Regions from separate parts of the Priestia sp. SRI_019 genome, predicted to be linked through region 3. Evidence: riboswitches for the same ligand, from Rfam matches in the RefSeq annotation. Region 3 holds a riboswitch; each other region holds the start of a gene.
The links. A riboswitch is a leader RNA that binds a small molecule or an ion and turns the genes downstream of it on or off. The one in region 3 is predicted to bind S-adenosylmethionine.

Region 1 (3,277 bases), 890 kb from region 3:
AATAAGTGCAAACCAAAATTCCAGTTCACCATATGCCTTAACAGCTAAGAAGTTAACCGTTGTCATGATGACAAGCGCCGATAACGCCCAAATCCAGTTTGGTACATCCGGATACCAATACCCCATATAAATACCAACGGCTGTAATTTCAGCCATACATGTTACAACCCATAAAAACCAGTAGTTCCAACCTGTTAAATAACCAGCAAGCGGCCCTAAATAGTCGCGTGCGTACTTGCTGAATGAACCTGCAACAGGCTTTTGAATCGCCATTTCTCCAAGTGCTCTCATAATAAAAAACATAATCATTCCGCTAAATCCGTACGCCAATAATATTCCTGGCCCTGCTAATTTAATAGCAGATGCAGATCCGAGAAACAGTCCTACCCCTATGGCTGCTCCTAAGGACATCAGCGTCACATGTCTTTCTTCTAACCCGCGTTTCAATTCTTTCCCCTGAGTTTTCCCCTGCATAAATGTCTCCCCTTTTTCCAATCTGTCAAAACGAGATGAACACAGCCTTTTTGTTAGCGCTTTCATATAAGTTTGTGCTAAAAGACAGCTAGGCTGTATATTTGTATTCTATCACCTTTCTCTCACTTTTCTTTTGTCGAAAAATAAAAAAATTATCTTATCATTTTGTTTAAACGCACAATTAGACATAGGCCCTGCTTTTTTACTATGTATTTATTATTGCACCTAAGTAATAGTATTTTAAAAAAATAGAAAAACGCCGACTCAACTCCGTCAGCGCATCGTTCATTTTATGCTTTTTTATAAAAACTAGCATTTATCTCGCGGGTTCAAAAGTTTTACAGCCAGGTTCTTCCGTTTCAGAAACATGGTGACTACTTTCAGGACTCACAACGTAAATGGACTCTGCACTGCATTTATTTCCGGATTTCCAATACATGCACTCATTCACTTCACATAATACACCTTGGGCCACTGTTATCCCTCCTTTGCTTGTCTTATCTATTTACTACCCGAAATATAACGATTCTAACATTTTCACGCAAAAAAACCGCTTGTTTCTCAAGCGGATCTTTTTATTGCGTGTGTTCAACATACTGTTTTTTAGCTAAATATAACTCACGGCTCAGCGTGATCCGCCGTTCTCTCAAGCGACTTAATTTAGCCTGAAATTGTTCGTTAGTTGGTTCTTCTTGAATTAAACGATACGTAAAAGAAATATCTTCATTTAACTGTTTAAAATCTTCCCATATCTCTTGAACGAGGGCGGATTGTTTTTCTTCAAATGAACGGTTTTGCTGCGTTTTTAGCGCGGCCAAAATTTCCTGCTGCCACGTTTCGTCTTTTATTTCTTTCGCTAATAAGTATAGATCTAAATAATCATCAGTGCTTAACGCTGTTTGTCTATTGTTCAATGTCATCACCTTTTCTATACGAAATGTTTCTTCCTAAGAAGAGGATTTCATCATAGAAAAAGATTCCTCTTCTTATCTGTCAGAGCTAGGCTATGCTGGAATTAGCACCATTCAATAATTGTGGTTGCTGAGGCTTCAAAGGGCCAGTCCCTCCACCTCTCTAGATAAGAATATTCCGTTTTTAAATTATTTCTGACTATTCTAATATGTTTTATAGGTTACGTCAATAGCTTTTCAATAAAAAGAAAAAAGAAGTAAAATATGGTATGCTTTCATAAAGGATGGTGAGCACATGAAACGATATATGTTATCTGCTTTTTTGGGAAGCTTGCTGCTGCTTCTCAGCATTGCCTTTTCATCTACTTTCCATATTGCAATTGTCAAAACAACCGGAAGCATTGGAGGAATTATTTTAGCAGCGGCGGCTTTGATTATGAACGCGCTTGAAGATCCCCCCCCTTCAGACAATACAGGTGGAGGCGCCGTTGAAGTACTAGATAAAGGCGCCGTTTGGGCTACTTATTTACTTTTACTTTCATTACCGAACCTCATCGCATGTATAACATCTTATGTTTTATGGACTCGCTGACATTCACCAACGTTACGGACGTTTTACCACCTGCAGGCTCATTGATATTTGTTTATCTATAAATCCAAGTTCGCGATACACGTGCTGTGCAAAATTCCCAGCATGAACGCTGAGTCTCATTTCAGGGTAGCCTTTGATAGACAATTCATCAATTGCTTTTTGCATTAACGGCTTGGCTAGACCTTGCCCGCGGTATTCTGGTAAAACATATAACTCGTAGATAAAGCCAATTTCTTCTTTTGAAAAGAAGTCGGCAGATGGTCCCGCAAGAACCCAGCCTGCGAGTTTATTTTCTTGTCTAGATACTAAATAATAACATCCTTTTTGAAGGGCATTATCAATTAATTCATTTACGCGTTCAGTTGACGGTTGAAACTGATGCGTTGTTCCTTCAAACAGTGCATCAGCAGATTTCGTCCGAATTTCCTGTATTTCTTCTTCAGTAGCTTTTACAATCATTACGACCTCTCCTTTCGTGTTCGTCTTCCACATGCAGAGATAAATTCCTGCAAAAAAAGTCTTCGCCTAAGCGAAGACTTTTATTTAAATTCAAAATGTTCTTGATGATTGCCTCGTTCATCCGTCCAGTTAATCATGATGTCTAAGCCTGCTGCTTTTCCAGGAACAGCAAAATTGGCATAGCGAAAACGCTGACCGCTTTTGCTTAAGTTAGACCTTTCAATAGGAGAAAACAAGCTGTATTTCGTCTTGTTTTTTCCTTCGTGCCGAAAAGCTTGGACCTGCACGCGCTCTACGTCTTTTCCAATGTTTTCAACGGTTAATCCATATGTATGATAGACATTATTTTTCCACTTTAGCTGATTATCTCCCGTCATGCTCGCTTTTGTCAGTTCAACCGACCATTGTTCAGATGATTTCTTCATTGGAAGCTTCTCAATCGAAAGAGCACTAACATGAATAGTTGCAAAAGCAAGCCAAACAAAACAAAAAGTGCTGGCTGTATAAAATAGTCTTTTCATAGATGTTAATCTCCTTAGAAATTTTAGTAGTAGCATTTCCTGTTCACTTAAAAATTATGATAAACGCTTTAACAAAAAAGCCTCTCCATTTAGGAGAAGCTTCTTATTAATGCATAAGCAAATCTTTTTGTGTGTCTAATGAGTGTTTTGTATATAAATCTCTTTCAATCGCATATTTAGGACGCTGTTTCACTTCGTTAAAAATCTTGCCAATGTATTCTCCGACAAGACCCATTCCCATTAGCTGCAGGCCGCCTACAAGCCAAATTGATAAAATAAGAGACGTCCAGCCGATTTGCGTATGATCTAAATATTTTTGA
Region 2 (3,277 bases), on a different contig from region 3:
ACATCATTATGACTGCGCTGGAATCCTTCTAAATATGCAAGATTCCCGAGACCTCCAGCTCCAATCACACCCGCCATTGCCGTATAGCCGACTAACGCAATCGTAGTTACCGTCAAACCAGAAATTAAAGCTGGCAGCGATTCAGGTAACAGCACTTTAAAGATAATAGTGCTTGTTGTTGCTCCCATTGATTTAGCAGCTTCAATAACACCTTTATCAATTTCGCGCAGACCAATTTCTACAAGGCGCGCATAAAATGGTGCTGCTCCAACAATTAAAGCAGGTAACGCTGCATTAGCGCCTAAAATACTTCCTACCAATGCTTTGGTAAATGGAATCAGTAAAACAATTAAAATAATGAATGGAATGGAACGAAAGATATTTACAACTGCTGACACAATGGCATATAAAGGTTTGTTTTGCCAAAGCTGTCCTTTGGAGGTTAAAAATAAAAGCAAGCCCAATAAAATACCTAGAACAAACGTGGCTATAACTGAAATAGCCGTCATATATAGTGTTTCATTTGTCGCTTGAATAAAATCATCTAAAATAACGTTTGGAAATAGTTTCTCAAGCATTTGTCATTACCTCCACTTCTACCTGCTGCTCATGAATGTATGCAATGACTTTTTCAACTTCTGTTAATTCTCCGTCTAAATGAACGAACAACGTTCCGTATGAACCTGTTTGTGTATGAGAAATCTTTCCTTGCAAAATATTAATCGTTACATCAAACTGTTTTAAAATCGTTGTAATGAGCGGTTGCTCTGCTTTTCCGCCAACAAACGTCAGCTGAATAATTTGCCCGCTTGGATATAACTCCTGTACTTGTTCAATTGTTTCAAACGTTTCTTCTGGTTCAGAAATCTGTTGAACAAATCGCTTTGTAATCGGCTGCTTAGGTTTTCTGAAGACTTCTAGCACTTGCCCTTCTTCTACCACTGCCCCATTTTCCATAACAGCTACTCGATGACAAATTTTACGAATAACGTGCATTTCATGAGTAATGAGTACAATGGTTAACCCTAGCTTCTCATTAATATCTACTAACAGATCTAAAATAGAATCTGTCGTTTGAGGATCAAGCGCTGATGTTGCTTCATCACACAGCAATACTTTTGGGTTATTGGCTAGCGCTCTAGCAATACCAACACGCTGCTTTTGCCCACCGCTAAGCTGTGATGGATAAGCATTTTCACGCCCTTCAAGCCCGACTAGCTTGATAAGCTCGTCTACTCGTTTCATTCTTTTTTCTTTTGAGATCCCTGCTATTTCTAACGGAAAGGCAATATTTTCTCGCACCGTACGCGACCACAAGATATTAAAGTGCTGAAATACCATACTAATTTCTTGTCTAGCTTTTCTGAGTTTTCCGCCTTTAATTTTTCCAATATCATTACCTGCTACTTCGACCGTTCCTGTCGTTGGTGTTTCTAACCCGTTTAGCAAGCGAATTAAAGAACTTTTACCCGCTCCGCTATAACCAATAATTCCGTAAATTTCACCTTGGTTAACGGTTAGATTCACATTATCAACAGCTGTTACTTGACCGCTTTTAGCCTGATAAATTTTTGTAACGTCTGTTAATGTAATCATATTTCTTCACCTTCTTTAGTAAAAACTTAATTATGTTAGGTTGCCCTATAGGATGAAAAAGCCGTAAAACAATTTTCCCCATTAAAAAAGCCTCTCTGCGCATGACAGAAAGGCTCGATATTTAATCCTTTCTCTCATCTTTCAAAGCGCATAGCTTTGCAGGAATTGGCACCATTTCAGTTAGTCTGACGGTTGCCGGGTTTCACAGGGCTCAGTCCCTCCACCTCTCTTGATAAGAGTTCGCAACAATTATTTTGTTTTTGGGAAATATTCATTCATTTATGAACATTCATGAGTGTGATTTTAGCATGTGTCAGATAGGCTGTCAACAGATTTTGTTCTTGGGATAATATCCCAAGAATTCAACAGCCCCAACGGTTTGCTCTCGTTCCATTTCTTCATTTTAAACAAACGTTTGATTATCGAAGCTCTTCAAGTACGTGCTCGATGGAATGAAACGCATAGAGTTTTTTTACCATTTCGCCATTTTTCACTTCAATCAAACAAGGTACACTTTCAATTGAAAATACTTCTGCTTTTGAAGGCATATAATTTAAATTGCTCATTCCGATGGTCACACCAGGCAGCATTGCTTCTGCTACGGTTAACATTTTTTTTGCCAGCTGACATGTCCCGCAAAAAGGTGTATGGAAAAAGATAAACGCTCTTTGTCCTTCTTTTAACTGATCGTCAAGCTGTTTTTCGCTCCATTCTTGCATGTTGCTCATTCCTTTTATGTTAAAAATTCTGCATTAACATCGATATTGGCACTCAGTAATACTGTTGCTATGTGATGTCTAGGGGCGGCAGCAACCTCTCGGTACATTTTATCAATATATAGATGCTCTGCTTCCGGAAGCTCTCGTTTAAATTGTTTTCTTAGCTTATTCCCTGAATCATCAGAGTCAACGAGTATGTATACCTCTTTGTTAAACGTAAAGTCAATAATTTCATCCAGCTTTGATAAACTAATCGTACCGTTTGTACAGATAATTTCAATTGGTTCTCGAATGATATCTTGGATACGTTTTTTATCTGATTTTCCTTCGACAATAATTACTTTTTCAATTTCAATTAGCCCCATTTTCATCACCCATAATCGTCAGTTGTATAGTAACATCATTTCTTTATGCTATACAATATTCGTTAATGTATCACAGTTCACCTGTTTTTTAAAAGAAATTTGCAAGAAAGAACTGTTTTAAAAGGCAGCTTAGGCCATATTGTTTCCATAAAACAAGAAAAACAGCGGCAGTTGCCACTGTTTAGCACCATCCTGCTTCTTCGTCGCAGTCTGTATATTTTTGCGTTTCACCTTGCTTTTGTACATCTGTATATTGGTAGAACTTATTATTTTCTTGCGAATACCCTTCTTCAAAGCGGTATTCATTGCCGCTTGTTCCGTAACTAACTTCACCAATTGGCTGCTTATCAACATATAATTTCATGCCGCCGTCATGAAATTTAGCTGTAACGCGATCTGTAACGTCCATTTTTTGTTTTTCAAACATAAAAAGACACTCCTTTAGCTTGTTTACTAATAGAGTGTCCAGTCAAAAACTTTTCATAAAGACAATTTATGGAGGAATATTATCCTTCGTTTGTCATTTCTTCGTATTGCTCTGCTGTCATTAGCTTGTCTACTTGAGAAGCATCAGACGGTTTGATTGTAATCATCCAT
Region 3 (3,277 bases):
TGCTGATTGGAGGCAAGACCCCGAAAGCATCGGCAGTTAAAAAGACAATAGCTGTAGGGTGCCCAGCAACGCTTGGCAATACTATATTATCAATAGAGTCAATTGAATAAGCGGCACGAGTATTCTCTGTTAAACTATTATCATTGTAATCTGCTACTTTCGTATTTTGATTTAACACTACATTTTCCAGTACGGCGCCGAAGCGAATTGCATTGAAGATTTGCGGTTCTTTTTCTTCGGAAAGCTGAATGCACTTCGCGTAGCATCCTCCTTCAATATTAAATACACCAGAGCTTGACCAACCGTGCTCGTCATCTCCGATTAAACGACGGTTTGCATCAGCAGAAAGCGTTGTTTTACCCGTTCCAGATAAACCAAAGAATAATGCAACGTCACCTTCTTCTCCTACGTTAGCAGAACAGTGCATGGATAGAATATTGTTTTGAGGAAGCAAGAAGTTCATCACTGAGAAAATAGATTTTTTCATTTCACCAGCGTATTCAGTTCCTCCAATTAGCACAATACGTCGCTCTAACGAAAGAATAATGAAGGTTTCAGAGTTCGTCCCGTCTGTTTCAGGATCAGCTTTGAACGTTGGAGCTGCTACAATTGTAAACGGCTTCACATCATCATTTGTTTTTTGTTCGGCTGAAGGGCGAATGAATAACTGCTGAGCGAATAGGTTGTGCCATGCAAATTCATTAACTACTTGAATTGGTAACTGATACTTTTTATCAGCTCCAGCATATCCATTAAAAACAAAAAGTTCATCCTGCTTCTTTAAGTGGGTTAAGACTTTTTTGTATAGCGCATCGAATCGCTGAGCAGAAATTGGCTGATTGACAGGTCCCCATTCAACCGTTTTTGAAGACACAGCATCGCTTACAATAAATTTATCTAAAGGAGAGCGACCTGTATATTTTCCGGTTTCGACTGACACAGCACCTGTAGAAGTCAGCGTTCCTTCGCGTCGAGCTAGAATTTTTTCAACAAGTTGTGGAACAGATAATTGGTGTTTTGTTGTTTTTAATTGAAGCAAACCATTTAATTCGATAGACATATCAACAGTACTCATGTGCACTACCTTCCTTTTTTAGCTATTATTTATTCATTAATGTTTGAAATTTATAATTAGTATAACACATTTATTTAATTATTCTATACTATTTAACTAAAAATGTTTGTGTATTATAAAAAAATGTACGTTATACCTATTTTAGACACATGTATATGTGCTAGAAGCGAAAAAAGTGAAGCTGTTTTAAATGAAAGCCTTATTTTGATCTGTCTTATTAACTAAACTTAGTGATAATTCTTAATAAGATGTACTATTTCAGAATTTGAGTATGTTACATTAAAACAGATTCAAACATAAAGAGATGATTTCCATTTGAATGTTGTTGACAGTGAAGCGCTTTTTCATGTATTATATGTCCTTGAACGGATACTCTCTTATCCCGAGCTGGTGGAGGGACAGGCCCTATGAAACCCAGCAACCATCGTCATTTTTTTGTGTAGACGATAAGGTGCTAACCTGATGCAAGGGCACAACCTTGATCGATAAGAGTGAAAGGCTTATGTAGAATTTGATACCTTTCCTCGATACAAGGAAAGGTTTTTTTATATTTTTTAACGTGTAATGAAAATAAGGGAATGAGTACCGTATCACAATGTATCGTATTTATAAGGAGGAAAACTGATGTCAACACAACGTCGTCTGTTCACGTCAGAATCTGTTACAGAGGGACATCCCGATAAAATTTGTGACCAAATTTCTGACTCAATTCTTGATGCTATCCTAGCAAAGGATCCAAATGCTCGTGTTGCTTGTGAAACAAGCGTAACAACTGGTTTAGTTTTAGTAAGTGGTGAAATTACAACTTCTACTTACGTGGATATTCCTAAAACAGTTCGTGAAACAATTAAAGGAATTGGCTATACTCGTGCAAAATATGGATTTGATGCTGAAACTTGTGCAGTATTAACATCTATCGACGAGCAGTCAGCTGATATCGCTGCTGGTGTAGACCAAGCGTTAGAAGCACGTGAAGGTCAAATGTCAGATGAAGAAATCGAAGCAATCGGAGCTGGAGACCAAGGGTTAATGTTTGGTTATGCATGTAACGAAACAAAAGAACTAATGCCTCTTCCAATTTCATTAGCTCATAAACTTGCTCGCCGTCTAACAGAAGTACGTAAAGAAGAAATTCTTCCTTACCTTCGCCCGGATGGTAAAACACAAGTAACAGTTGAATATGATGAAAACAACAAACCTGTTCGCATCGATACAATTGTTATTTCCACTCAGCATCACCCAGAAGTAACGTTAGAGCAAATTCAACGTAACTTAAAAGAATATGTTATTAATCCAGTTGTTCCAAACGAGTTAATTGATGAAAATACAAAGTATTTCATTAACCCAACAGGACGCTTCGTAATCGGCGGTCCTCAAGGAGATGCTGGTTTAACTGGTCGTAAAATTATCGTTGATACTTACGGCGGATATGCTCGTCACGGCGGCGGTGCATTCTCTGGTAAGGACGCAACAAAAGTAGACCGTTCAGCAGCTTATGCAGCTCGTTATGTTGCGAAAAACATTGTAGCAGCTGATCTTGCTGATAAATGTGAAGTACAACTAGCATATGCAATTGGTGTTGCACAACCAGTATCTATTTCAATTGATACATTCGGTACAGGAAAAGTTTCTGAAGAAGTACTAGTAGACGTAGTACGCAAAAACTTTGACCTACGTCCAGCAGGCATCATTAAAATGCTTGATTTACGTCGCCCAATTTATAAGCAAACAGCAGCTTACGGCCACTTTGGTCGTACGGATGTGGAGCTTCCTTGGGAGTTCACAGACAAAGCGGAAGCATTAAAAACTCAAGCTTTAGCTAAATAATAAAAAAATCTCCGTGAAAACGGAGATTTTTTTTATGCCCATTGAATACCTGCAGCAGATTTTTCTACGACACCTTCATATTCTGAAAGCAAATGCTGAAAAATGGCGTCCCATGATTGAGTAAGAGCGTATTGTCTCGCTGCATGGCCAAAGTGAAGCCGCTGATGCAAATCATCGAGTAAATCTGTAATAGCCGAACTGAATTCTTCTAAGGAGTGAGGTTTGCAAAGGTAGCCGTTTCGCCCATGCTGAACCATCTGTTTAACTCCTCCTGCCTTTGCTGCCACTACAGGAGTTCCAGAAGCAAGAGACTCCAGTACAACATTTCCGAAGGTTTCTGTTTCTGAAGGAAAAACAAACAAATCAGATGATGAA

Region 1: another riboswitch for S-adenosylmethionine. It lies ahead of AC2YJL_RS04725 (hypothetical protein); the one in region 3 lies ahead of metK (methionine adenosyltransferase).
Region 2: another riboswitch for S-adenosylmethionine. It lies ahead of AC2YJL_RS21245 (methionine ABC transporter ATP-binding protein); the one in region 3 lies ahead of metK (methionine adenosyltransferase).

Annotation. Positions count from the first base shown of each region.
Region 1 covers NZ_JBYCZN010000001.1:922,261-925,537, reverse strand. Annotated here, with positions in the region: gene alaP (alanine permease AlaP) at 1-474, opposite strand, end outside; gene AC2YJL_RS04730 (DUF1540 domain-containing protein) at 791-949, opposite strand; gene AC2YJL_RS04725 (hypothetical protein) at 1,050-1,394, opposite strand; SAM riboswitch class I at 1,458-1,559, opposite strand; gene AC2YJL_RS04720 (hypothetical protein) at 1,681-1,977, shown strand; gene AC2YJL_RS04715 (GNAT family N-acetyltransferase) at 1,990-2,436, opposite strand; gene AC2YJL_RS04710 (hypothetical protein) at 2,517-2,957, opposite strand; gene AC2YJL_RS04705 (glycosyltransferase family 2 protein) at 3,064-3,277, opposite strand, start outside.
Region 2 covers NZ_JBYCZN010000004.1:65,633-68,909, forward strand. Annotated here, with positions in the region: gene AC2YJL_RS21240 (methionine ABC transporter permease) at 1-578, opposite strand, end outside; gene AC2YJL_RS21245 (methionine ABC transporter ATP-binding protein) at 571-1,596, opposite strand; SAM riboswitch class I at 1,728-1,835, opposite strand; gene AC2YJL_RS21250 (thioredoxin family protein) at 2,016-2,315, opposite strand; gene AC2YJL_RS21255 (toprim domain-containing protein) at 2,330-2,680, opposite strand; gene AC2YJL_RS21260 (YusG family protein) at 2,862-3,107, opposite strand; gene gcvH (glycine cleavage system protein GcvH) at 3,187-3,277, opposite strand, start outside.
Region 3 covers NZ_JBYCZN010000001.1:37,185-40,461, forward strand. Annotated here, with positions in the region: gene pckA (phosphoenolpyruvate carboxykinase (ATP)) at 1-1,075, opposite strand, end outside; SAM riboswitch class I at 1,450-1,567, shown strand; gene metK (methionine adenosyltransferase) at 1,700-2,902, shown strand; gene AC2YJL_RS00210 (glycosyltransferase family 4 protein) at 2,935-3,277, opposite strand, start outside.